Regions from separate parts of the Halobacillus sp. ABH2_015 genome, predicted to be linked through region 3. Evidence: riboswitches for the same ligand, from Rfam matches in the RefSeq annotation. Region 3 holds a riboswitch; each other region holds the start of a gene.
What was found. A riboswitch is a leader RNA that binds a small molecule or an ion and turns the genes downstream of it on or off. The one in region 3 is predicted to bind thiamine pyrophosphate.

Region 1: linked by a shared signal. The riboswitch ahead of thiW (energy coupling factor transporter S component ThiW) and the one ahead of ACXAD6_RS10210 (YkoF family thiamine/hydroxymethylpyrimidine-binding protein) in region 3 are both predicted to bind thiamine pyrophosphate.
Region 2: linked by a shared signal. The riboswitch ahead of ACXAD6_RS14290 (acetylornithine deacetylase) and the one ahead of ACXAD6_RS10210 (YkoF family thiamine/hydroxymethylpyrimidine-binding protein) in region 3 are both predicted to bind thiamine pyrophosphate.

Annotation. Positions count from the first base shown of each region.
Region 1 is NZ_JBSWUG010000002.1:3,314,224-3,318,411, forward strand. It holds gene thiE (thiamine phosphate synthase) at 1-383, opposite strand, end outside; gene thiM (hydroxyethylthiazole kinase) at 380-1,144, opposite strand; gene thiD (bifunctional hydroxymethylpyrimidine kinase/phosphomethylpyrimidine kinase) at 1,141-1,944, opposite strand; gene thiW (energy coupling factor transporter S component ThiW) at 1,991-2,479, opposite strand; TPP riboswitch at 2,559-2,668, opposite strand; gene ACXAD6_RS17185 (PucR family transcriptional regulator) at 2,757-4,188, opposite strand, start outside.
Region 2 is NZ_JBSWUG010000002.1:2,696,465-2,700,652, reverse strand. It holds gene ACXAD6_RS14305 (hypothetical protein) at 1-332, shown strand, start outside; gene ACXAD6_RS14300 (hypothetical protein) at 542-967, shown strand; gene ACXAD6_RS14295 (GNAT family N-acetyltransferase) at 923-1,417, opposite strand; TPP riboswitch at 1,521-1,627, shown strand; gene ACXAD6_RS14290 (acetylornithine deacetylase) at 1,707-2,993, shown strand; gene tenA (thiaminase II) at 2,993-3,679, shown strand.
Region 3 is NZ_JBSWUG010000002.1:1,917,217-1,921,404, reverse strand. It holds gene ACXAD6_RS10220 (ABC transporter ATP-binding protein) at 1-1,365, opposite strand, end outside; gene ACXAD6_RS10215 (ECF transporter S component) at 1,365-1,943, opposite strand; gene ACXAD6_RS10210 (YkoF family thiamine/hydroxymethylpyrimidine-binding protein) at 1,940-2,542, opposite strand; TPP riboswitch at 2,905-3,005, opposite strand; gene ACXAD6_RS10205 (hypothetical protein) at 3,224-4,153, shown strand.

The DNA.
Region 1 (4,188 bases), 1.4 Mb from region 3:
TAATCAACGAGATCAACGGGGCTGTTTTCCCATTCATCCAGGTCGGAGACGGACAGACCGATCACCGCATCAGGATGTGCCTCCCGGATCCCCTTGACGTGTTCATCCGACTGACCGACATGGATGCCTTCCGCGTTCAATCGGCGGAAAAGGTCCACATCATCATTTACGATGAATAAAATACCGGCGGATTTACAGCGCTGCTGCAATGCAGCCGCCAGCTGATATTTTTCATTCCCCTGCAGCGCCCCTTCCCCTTTTTCCCGGAATTGGAAAGCCGTAATGCCCCCTTCAATCGCTTCGTCCAGGATGGATAAAGGGTCCCTGTCACAGTCCTGACTGCCCATGATCAAATATTTTCTGAGCTGCTGTTCCAAATTCACCGGTCCGCCTCCTCTTCTGCTCCCAGAGCATCGATAAACGCAGGAACAAATGTCCCGGGTCCTGACACATGAGGGTGAGAAGCGGCCTGTTCTGCTGCTTTACCAAAATGATAGAGACCGGCCCGGACGTTTCCTGCGCGGTCTCCTTCAATGGCAAGAAACGCAGTGAGAACGGCACCAAGCAGACATCCGGATCCTGTGACTTTTGAAAGCCATTGGTGTCCTGTATCGTTTTTGAAGACTTCTCCTTCATACCCGATCACATCGGTTTTGCCTGTGCAGACAGCCATCGTCTGATAAAGTTCAGAAACTTTGAGAGCAATCTCATCGGTATTGGAGGCTTCTCCAGAGTCCACCCCTTTTGTTTCGACTTTCTCTCCAGCAAGGAAAGCCAGTTCTCCCGCATTGCCTTTGATCACATCGACATGAATTGTCGACAATATTTTCCTACAGGCCTCTTCCCTGTAGGAGGTGGCAGCGACTCCTACAGGATCCAGAACGACAGGGACGCCGGCTTCATTCGCCGCTTTTCCCGCCTCCAGCATCGCTTCCACCTGCTGCTCGTTCAATGTGCCGATATTCAACAGAAGGCCGTCTGCCAAACGAGCGACATCCCCGGCTTCCTGAACGGCATTCGACATAATCGGCGAAGCGCCGAGAGCAAGCAGGCCGTTGGCTGTATAATTCATGACGACTGCATTGGTAATGTTATGAATCAAAGGGCGTTCACTCCGCAGCTTCTGGATCAATGTTTGTGTCATGGATGAAAAACCTCCCTGCGTACAGCGAAATGATTGGTCGGGCCGTCCCCTTTACCAAGATCGAAAGAATGGCGAATAGCCTCTGTCACAAAATGCTTGCCCTTCTCTACCGCCTGCGCGAGCGGATATCCCTGGCTCATATAAGCGGCTATAGCAGCCGAGTACGTGCAGCCTGTGCCATGGGTATTCGCTGAATCAATCCGTTCTTCTTCGAAGGTGTGCAGCTCATATCCGTCATATAGAAAGTCGACCGCTTTCCCTTTTAAATGGCCGCCTTTTACAAGCGCAGCACCGGCTCCCAGCTGTTCTACAATTTCCACAGCTGCTTCCTTCATATCCTCTTCATGATGGATCCTTCGATTGAGAAGGGTTTCTGTTTCCGGAATATTGGGGGTGACAAGCGTCGATTCTGGTACAAGATGCCTTTTTAAATAGATCTGTTCTTCCTGCTCTACAAGCGGATCTCCACTTTGAGCAATCATGACAGGGTCCATAATATACGGAGCATCGATGGTCTGCATCCAGTCTTTAATGACCTGCATCATTTCCTTATTGGCAATCATCCCTGTCTTCACAGCGTGCACCGGCATATCATCACTTACCGCAAACAGCTGCTCACGGATGAAGGAGTCAGGGAGATGATGCACATCTTTGACTCCTGTCGTATTTTGGGCGACAACCGAAGTCACCACACTCATACCATAGCTTTTCAATTCCTGGAATGTTTTCAAATCGGCCTGGATGCCGGCTCCTCCACTTGGATCCGTACCGGCAATTGTTAATACACATGCGGGTTTCATTGAACCACTTCCTTTCCTATCAATCATTCTTTTCAATTGGATTTCATCAGGACTGCGGGAGCGGGCTTTCCACCTTCACTCTTGATAAAAGGAACACAGCAATGACCGCTCCTGACAGACTACTCACTAGAAACGACGGAAGAAACGCAAAGACCGCTGCTGAGCTTCCCATGAACCAGCTGGCGAAGGGAACGGCGGCCAGAGCACCAATCACACCTGTGCCCAGCACTTCTCCTGCTGCTGCAGAAAGCTTCCGTGCATAAACCTTATAAAATACACCGGCAAAAAACGCCCCGAACATACCTCCGGGAAAAGCCAGAATCGTCCCAAGTCCCAGCAGAAAACGCAGCAGGCCGATGACAAAAGCGACCGCCACCGCTGGAATCGGACCGAGCATTACGGCTGCCATGACATTGACGGCGTGCTGGACAGGGTAGGCTTTGGCTGCTCCAGCGGGAAACCATAAAAACTGCGAGCCTAGTGTACCTACGGCCACAAGGACGGCCATGAATGTAAGAATTCTGGTTTTATTCATCAGTCAGCTCCTTCCTGGGAATAAAATAAAAAACCAGGTCCACCGGGGACCTGGTTTTGATAGAAGAAGTCGATCAATGACGATCATGTGACTACTTCCCTCCGCTGGTATTAACCAGATCAGGTACGTAAGAGTCAGAAAGCGTCCATGCTTTCCTCTCAGCCTCTTCAGGCTCCCCTAGTAGTTTTGAAATCTATTCACTTGCATCCATCATAACAAAACTGGTTGAATCTGTCATCATCTCCTGCCTCATGCAGCCAGGCAAAAAGACTTCCGTTCACTGCGGCCCGGGCTTCTCTACTTTTTTCAGGAGCCACAGCCGCACACTCAGCTCCAGTAAAAATAAATCATCCGCGTTCAACAAGGACAACCCCGTCAGCTGTTCAATATTCCTCAGCCGGTGCAGAAGGGACTGCCGGTGCAGATTCAGTGCCCTCGATGTCTGGCTGACATTGCTGTTGTACTTGTTATAAACCATAAATGTATGAAGAAGCTCCGCCTGCCTTTTCTGATCATAATCAATCAGGGGCTGGAGAGTATCCTGAACAATATCCTCGATTTCTTTTTTATGGGATAAGGCCATCAAAAGCCTGTTCATCCTTGTCTCCTTAAAGAATGTCCGGCCCCCGGCCTCGTTCTGCTGCTCTCCCATCTGCAGGGCTGTCCGCGCTTCCTCATAGCTGTGATGGAAGACTTGATACCCTTCTTTATGACACGAAATCCCCCATTGGATCGTGACACCAGCCAGCAGTTCGAACAAACGCCTTTCGACAAGGTCCAGAAATTGATTCGCTGCTTCCTCACTGCCTGCTTTATCCGCCTCCAGAAAGATGATGACTCTCTCTTCATCAAAGGTCGTCATCACCTGCCGTCCCACCATGTGCCCGGCATAAGCGGCCTCCTTCTGGATGTAATAGTTGCGGCTCTGTAGAGAAGAAGAAGAGGGAAGCTGTCCATCGTTTCCTACTGAACGGCTTGCCGGCCGATGGAACAGAACCTCTCCGACAAAGCAGACGTAAGGTTTCTCAAGATCATAGCCGAGAAGCCTGGCTTTCGACAACAGCTGCTTGTCCATGCGCTGCTCCTGCTTCGCCAGTTCCAAAAGAAAGTTATCCTTGAGACGGATTTCTGTCATTTCGATGGCATTTTCCTTCACGAAATAAAGGGCACAGGCGGTCAGCGTGTGCTCAAGAATCGTCATCATCTCTGTTGTTACCTCTTGGTCCTTTTCCGGCTGAAACAACAAATATCCCTGTTTCTTATAGTTGGATAGAATCGTAAGCTGATAACAGCATTCTTCACCGATTTGATAAGCTTCTATAAAATGTGTAAGCGGGTGCTCCACACGGAAAGGATGCTCAATTAAAGAAACAACCGCTTCTTTACGCCCGTTCAACGCTTCAATCAGGGAAGAATCAAAATGCTGATTGGCCCGGATGTGCTTCAAATGGTCACTGATGGCATTGGGCAGCCCTGTGTATTGATAGAGGATGGTCGTGATTTCCTGAAGTCCCTTCCCATTCAGCACGCAATTGATCAATTCCTGACGGATCCCTTCGACATGCCTGTGAATCTTCTGTTTCTCATCATTGATTAACTGCAGCACGCCTTGAAGAATATCCGCAAACCGTACTTCCCAGGGGATTTCCACAAGCACGAGCTCATGTTGTTCAGCTAGAGCAATGATACGATCAGGGATTTTAAACAAA
Region 2 (4,188 bases), 780 kb from region 3:
GGAAAAAGGATCTTCCAGGGGACGCGTTGTCCTATTTTCAAACGGTAAAAAATAGACATGGAAATCATATGTTCCAAGACGGAGATCAGAATACGGTGTATATCTATTTGAACGGAACAAAACAGGGCGAAGGGGCGGAATATTATACATCCTTCGAGGTCCGGGCAGAAGAAGATACGCTGAACCTGTTATACAAGACAGAGGCCGGCGCTGGTGGTTCGGTTAAATCCGAACGCTTCTACAGAGTCGACGGTTATCAAAGTTATGAGATCCTGAGGATTTATGAAAACGGAAAAGAAGCCGCCTTTGAGACCATATCTCTGGGTGGATAATTTTCTCTATCCCTATAGAAAAAGGACTCTCCTCCTCTCATTGCCTTACCCTGATCCATAGGCGTCGCCAACGCCTATACTGCAATCTGGTCATGTGGTGAGGTCTTGAGGAAGTTGAAGCCTGCGGGAACAGAACAGACCCACCCATAACCGGAACCTGCGCTTCTTTTACCTACATAAATAAAACAACATGAAAGTGAGCTTGTACGATGCGGAAAATTTTTGCTGCCTTAATCAGCAGTTTTGTAACAGCTTTATTGGTTTCTATTTATCTCACATCGGATTACAGCAATCTGGTAGGAAACTTATATTTTAATTTAGTCAACATCTATTTGGGGCATGCTGTGTTTGCCCTCCCCCTATCCTTGATAGCCGATCGTTTAAGCAGTCAGCTGTCGTTGGGACGCTTTTTTATTGAGTGGGGCCTGTATCTTTTAATTGGACCACTTCTAGCTGTGTTATTGGCTGTCTTTACGATGTTCTTAAGCTTGTATCTCATACCGATCAGTTTCATTTTTCCAATCACCTACACGCTCGTTAAAAAAATTCCTGCTGCTTTCCTGAAGAGGAGTCTGACAGCGGCTGTCCTCTTATCCGTTGCGGTCATCATGGCTATGTATTACAGTATCCGTTAGTTTCAGGGTCATAAATAAGCTGTTCGGGTCTTCCTTGTAGCCGGCGAAAGGACCACAGAAAACAAACCCGAAGTTCTTATACAGCTGGACAGCCGGATGGAACGCCTCTTGAGACCCGGTTTCTATAAAGAGCTGTGTATACCCTCGGGCGCTGGGTTCATTTATGATGTGTTGGAGCAATCTGTGGGCGACGCCTCGTCTTAAATGGGAAGAGGCCGTTCTCATCGACTTGATTTCTCCGTGCGCCGGATGGAGTTCTTTCAACGCTCCCATTCCTGCCAGCTCTCCCTTTTCCCAGGCTGTCCAAAAGGTCACGCCGGGCTGCTTTAATTTTTCTATATCCAATGCGTGGATGCTTTCTGGCGGGGAGTGCAGGGTCATATTGAAAAGGTGTTCCTTTATGAATGCTTGTACTTCATCGCTTGTTAAATCATCGTTTTTGATGTCCATCCATTGCCTCCTGTTTTATACGTCCTCCATCTACATTTCGCGTTTAAACGGGACTTGTCCTTTCCGGCCCCCTGTGTTGTAATGAAAATAACAGTTTTATAGCATGTTTCACTAGGGGAGCCCTGATGACGGGGCTGAGAAAAGCAGAAGCTTTGACCCTTACAACCTGATCTGGCTCATACCAGCGGAGGGAAGTGAAGCGGTCGATGATTGATCTTTTCTTACATGATGATCAAGCCCGCTCCTTCTCTCGAAGGGGCGGGCTTTTTATATGGAAGGAGAGAGTACGATGATTCAGTTAGAGGAATTGCTGCAGAGAGTGGAGGAAAAGGAAGAGGAGATGCACCAGCTTCTAGGGGACTTGGTCGCCTTTCCGACGTTAAGCCCTCCAGCCCGAAATGCGTCGGAAGCACAACAGTACATAGAAAAGTATTTAAGCCGGATGGATTTTGAAATAGACACGTGGGAACTGTACCCCGGCGATCCGATTGTCGTCGGAACGAAAAAAGGAACCGACCGGGAACACAGCAGAAGTCTCATCTTAAACGGTCATATTGATGTGGCCGCTCTGGATGACGGCGAAAAGTGGGAGCATGATCCTTTCACGCTCACGATTCAAGGCGACCGGCTTTATGGCCGAGGGACAGCGGATATGAAAGGTGGAATGGCGGCTGTTCTGTTTGCACTCAAACTGCTCCATGAAGCGGGAATCGAGCCGACCGGCGATCTTCATGTGCAGTCCGTCGTCGGTGAAGAGGTCGGAGAAGCAGGAACAAAATCCTGTGGAGAAAGAGGGTATTATGCCGATTTAGCCATCGTATCCGATACAAGTAACTGCGCCATTCAAGGGCAGGGGGGCGTTATTACCGGATGGGTAATGGTTGAAAGCCCGGAAAACTTCCACGATGCGGAACGCCGTTCGCTCATTCACGCCGGTGGAGGAAGATACGGAGCGGGGGCGATTGAAAAAATGATGAAAATCATCCAGTCGCTGCAGGAATTGGAGCAGCACTGGGCGGTGACGAAATCGAGTCCAGGCTTTCCACCTGGATCGACGACAATCAATCCGGCTGTGATTGAAGGTGGAAGGCATGCCGCTTTTATCGCCGACCGCTGTGCTTTATGGATTACCGTGCACTATTATCCAGAAGAGCATTATGAAGATGTGATCGAAGAAATTGAAGCACATGTCCGTGCTGCCGCCCAGGCCGATCCATGGCTGAAAAACCATGCCCCTCAATTCAAATGGGGAGGAACGTCCATGATCGAGGAGCGCGGAGAAATCTTCCCCGCCTTTTCTGTCGATCCTGCCCATCCAGGGGTACAGCAGCTTCAACAGGCCCATAAAATCATCCATGGTACGCCGGCGGAAATGTCCATGTCTCCGACTGTGACGGATGGAGGGTGGCTCTCAGAAGCAGGGATCCCGACCATTCTCTACGGCCCCGGCACGCTGGATCAGGCGCATGCGGTGAATGAGTCGCTGGACCGGGGACAGCTGTTGGATTATACGAAAACAATGATGGCTTTTTTATACAATTGGTTTCAACAAGCAGATGACAAGGAGGAAGCGTAATGTTTACAGACCGTTTATACGAAAGTGCCCGTCCGATTTGGGAGGCCTACCTCGATCATCCATTCGTCAAAGGGATTGGGGACGGCACGCTCGAGCTTGAGAAATTCCAATTTTTCATGCGCCAGGATTATTTGTACTTGATTGATTACTGCCGCGTGTTTGCTTTTGGTTCCGTTAAGGCGAAAAGCCTGGATACGATGACGATGTTCTCTGAACTGCTTCATTCCACTTTAAGTGAGGAAATGGAGCTGCACCGGAACTATGCGGAACGGATCGGCATCAGTCGGGAGGAGCTGGAGGAAACGAAACCTTCTGCCACCCTCCTCGCCTATACGAGCTATATGCTGAACAAGGCAAATCAAGGATCAGAGGCTGAGGTGGCGGCCTGTGTGCTGGCCTGCACATGGAGCTACAACGTGATCGGCCTTCACCTTGCCGAACAAAATCAAGGAGAAAAGCACGAGTTTTACGGCGATTGGATTGAGATGTATGCGTCCGAAGAATTTTCTGAGCTTGCTTCCACACTGAAAAAATTAATCAACGAGCTGGCTGACGGACTTCCGGAAAGGGAAAAAGCTCACCTCGAAGAGATCTTTATTCATACGAGTAAGCTGGAGTATATGTTCTGGGAGATGGCGTGGAAACAAAAAATGTGGGTCGAGGAAGAGAGCTTTTTGAATACCTGAACACCCCTCTCCTCTTTTGAAAAGAGTTTAGACGCACTCAACTGCCTATCTGCCATGTGGATGACCACGATCCGCTTATCGGTGGATGCTTGCCGTGGGCCCGGCCTTAGCTAACTTGGACAGGAAGATCACCTGTCCAAGTGGATCTTCGGCTCGTGCTGATCCCACAGGCGTCACCACCGAACGCTCCTCGTGACATCCGCAGATTTCCTCTGACAAGATAAGTTATCCAACTTGGAATAAGGTTAATCAAGAGTAAAACGTTCCAGGACTTAAAGAGGTATATGATAACGCTGTTCTTTGGATAAAAGGCTGTTCACTAAGTATTTGTCTTCAAATCCCCTATGGATTTTCAATGGAACAAGATAAATGGTTACCTTTCATACATCCATTAAAAAAATGCGGATAATCTTTTCCGAAGACCACCCTCTCCTAAATGGAGAGGGTTTTGTCATTAATGTCGAAAGTAGTCAAAATGTCACGAACGAGGTAGAATGAAAGGTAGACGA
Region 3 (4,188 bases):
GACCGCATCCTGACCGAAAGTCGGTTCATCCAGCAAAAGAAGCGATTGATTTTCCACGATCATCGTGGCCACGCTTAAACGGCGTTTCTGCCCCTGACTTAACTGATAAGGATGATGCCTGTCTAATCCATTCAATCGGCACAGGGAGAGCAGATGTTCAACCTGCCGGCGTATTTCCAATTCGGGTGTTCCCCGCTGCCTTAAACTGAAAGCAATCTCCTCGAACACTTCATCGGTTACAAATTGGTGTTCCGGATTTTGAAAAACGTACCCCACCTGTGTCCGTAAGTTGTCCGCTCTCCATTTTTTCATGGATGTCCCTTTCCAAGTCACTGTGCCTCTGTCCGCCTTTGTGATGCCGGCCATTATTTTGGAAAGACTGGATTTTCCACTTCCATTCGCCCCTACCACAGCAATCCATTCTCCTTCATAAAGGGAGAGAGTGAGATCCTTTAAAATATGTTTCCACTGGACATCGGATAATTCCAAGAGCGCCTTTCCGCGTCTGTTCGGGTCACGAACATTTGATGGAACTTCAATGTTCCGCTGCGATAACTCCTCCAGGGTAAATGGATAGGGAGGAGGGCAGTCTTCGTCTATGCTGTACTGCACAGCATAGGGAAGCCGGATCCCCTGATTGTGGATGGCGCGGCCCTGGTTATTGATGACTTCTTTTAACGGCCCCTTTGTAAGAATCCCGCCATCGGAGTGGAGTACAATGACATGCTTGAGAAGTTCCAGCCATCCTTCCAATCTGTGTTCGATCACAATCAAGGTGAGACTTCTAGTTTTTTTTATGGAAGTCAGAATAGTAATGAAATCACGAGCAGACTGCGGATCCAGATTAGCTGTCGGTTCATCCAGGAGAAGGATGTCCGGCTCCATCACCAGCACACAGGCAAGGGCCAGTTTCTGCTTCTGTCCGCCGGACAAGTGATGGATGAACGACGTTTTTTTATCCAGTAGATTCACCTGTGCAAGGACATCATCTATTTTGTGTTCCATCTCCTCAGCAGGTACATGAAGGTTTTCTAAACCAAAGGCGATTTCATCCTCGACGGTCAGCATACAAAATTGAGTTTCGGGGTCTTGAAAAACACTTCCAACAGTTTTAGCCAGCTCTCCCGGTTTGAAGTCGCTTGTTGAACGTCCGTAAATGGCAGCACGCCCATTCATCTCGCCATCCAAATCCTCCGGGTAAAGCCCGTTTATACATTGGACAAGCGAGCTTTTTCCTGAACCGCTCGGGCCAAGGATGAGGGTGTCCTGTTCGTTTTCGATGGAGAGGGTGATATCCGTCAATACGGTTTTTTCATTTTCTTCATACGTAAGCGTCAGGTTTTCCAATTGTACAGCCGTCTTCATCAGGAAGCCTTCTTCTTTCTTAATTCCCGCCCGAGAGCAAAACTGGAAAGGACGCCGGTACGGGCAAGTCCGTCAGCCACGGCTTTACCCAATACTCCGGAAATCACAGCGCCGCTGACCATACGGACAATCAGCATGGCAGCGACGTATCCACCACTTAACGCAGCGTATCCAGATTGGAAATACCCCCATGCGAAACTGAAAACGGCAGCCATCACGCCGGCGAGCATGAGTACAGAAAGATGATAAGACCGGTAACGCGTCAGAGCAAACGCACTTTCCGCTCCGAATCCCTGAATCATTCCCGTTAGAATCAATAGGGGACCGGAAGCATTCCCGAGCAGAACTTCAATTGTCGCTGCGATGGTTTCAGAGAGAAAAGCTGCGCCCGGGCGGCGTAAAATATAGGCGGCAATGATGGATACGATAAACCAGATACCAAAGATAATATCATATCCGATTGGACCAAAGAGACCTGAGAGAAGTTTTCCAACAGGCAGGAAAGCGAGATAGACGACAGCGAAAACGACGGACAAGACAGATAGAACAACGATTTCTTTGAGTTTCCAGTTTTTCATAAGATGCTCCCCCTGGAGGAAGGGCTGTTGACCGACACCGATACAGTCATGACGGTGTGAGACGACCCTGAAGCTTCTGTCTCACGGAAAACGTTTTCCAACCCTTCGAAAACCGTATGGGTATCTCCGTCAAGTCTTGTAGAATAGTGGGCGGGCGTCACTTGGATGCCCTTCGATTTCATCGCTTCAATCTGCTTGTATATTGTATCCATATAACTGTCCCCTCCCATTGGATAGAGCGAAAACTTAGCTGCTAATGGCTGGGTAATCGAGCGGGAAGTGTCTTCATTCCTCCGTTGCAGGGATTCAGCCATATACGTGTCTCCAGCCGAGTCTCCCGGGCACCCGATTGAATAAGTCGCATGAAAAGCCGCATGAACACCTTCTTTGGATACATGAAGAAGGATAGCCTTTGTCACATCAAAAATATGTTCCATCCGCCCCCGTACCGTCGTAGAGACATCATCGGTATCGAGCCATACTTTAGATGTATCCACTTCCTTTAAGCTTTCCAGAATTATACCCGCAAACTCATCACTCATCGGATGTATGGAAAACGAACATCCAGCAATTTTCGATGTACCACAAACTTGATTCATCCATCATTCCTCCTTTTTTTAAACACAAAGCTCTGTTAAAGTCTGTTGTTGTTATTTTAAACGAGTACTAAATCGTCTCCGTCTGGAATTAGGGGTCCGGCCCGTTGTTTACTCAGAGCATGGGATGGCAGAGAAAATTGTCCGCTTTCCGCGGGGAACGAAGTTTGAGGAGGCTCACGGTACCCCGTGGAAAGGGAGTCATTCCCAAGGCCGCCTCCTGCAAATCCCATGACAGAAAGGGGTGATAGGAGCTCACATGTTAAATAACAACACCAAGCAATAACAGACCCAAACACAAAAAAACTGCATCCCATGGGAATGCAGTCCGTTGATCGATGAATAAAACCTGTAAAGGCCTGATTGATAGAACGGCTGCACTTCCCCACGCTAGTATTATCTAGTTCGGGTGCCAAGGGTCGGATCATCCTCTCAGCCGCTCGCAGCAGCTCCCCTAGTGCCTCATATGTATACAGTTTTTTGTATTGACTCTATCGTAGCGGATGTTGGAATATTTGTAAATGTTTATTCTCCTTTTTATGAATACGAATGATAGAGTTCATTTTCAAAATCTTCCAATCGTGATACGCTGAAGATAATAGAATCTGTCATATCTTGAGTGGAATAAAAGAGTCGGACAATCAGAAGACAAGGGATACCATCAATGGGAAGGGGAAGACAGATATGAACACTCACATGAATCGCACAAGCAGGTGGATGAAGCGGTATGCACGTCCATTGGAAGCAGCCAGATGGGAAGCACTTTTTGAAAGAGGTCCTAAAGAAAAGGTCCTCGTATACTTGAGTGCGTTCCAAAATGAAGATGGAGGTTTTGGTCACGGAATTGAGCCGGATTTTCAACTTCCAGCTTCGTCTCCAATGGCCACATGGGCAGCTTCCCAAGTGCTTGCTGAATTGAATGTATCTTCCAAAGAGCCGCTGCTTCAACAGATGGTTTCCTACCTCCTTCGCTCATACGATCGTCAATCAGGGATGTGGCCTTCGGTTATTCCTGAAGTCAACCATTTTCCTCATGCGCCCTGGTGGTCGTGGAGGGAAGGGGTGCAGTCCAACTGGATGTTTAACCCGGGGGCGGAATTGGCCGGTTTTCTCATCGACTGCTCTCAAAGGGATACAGAAGCCTGGAAAACGGGTGTGGCTGGAGCCGTTAAAGCTGTTGAACATTTGATGAGTGTCAGTGAGATGGATTTCCACGAATGGCAGTGTTTTCAAAATCTACTAATCTCCGTGGACAAGCATAAAGGACTCGTCCATAATCAAATGCCTTACGGGCTTGATCAGGTGCAGTCCCACCTTCTTACGTTAGGCGAGAACTGTTTCAGTCAGGATCCTTCGGAATGGGGAAGTGGGTACGGTGCGCTTCCGACTGACATAATATCGTCCCCACAGCATCCGTTGTATGCTAAATACAAACCTTTAGTTTTGGAAAACATCCGTTATTATTTGAAAACGCTGAAGGAAGAAGGCATCTGGGATATCAGCTGGGACTGGGGAGACGGAACAAAAGCTTTTGCTGCAGCTGAACAACAGTGGAAAGGAATTACGGCGGTTCAGCGTTGGAAAATTATCCATGCTTTTCAAGGGGAATGGTAAAACGGAAGAGAGGCTGTAGCGCCTCTGTCGGACGT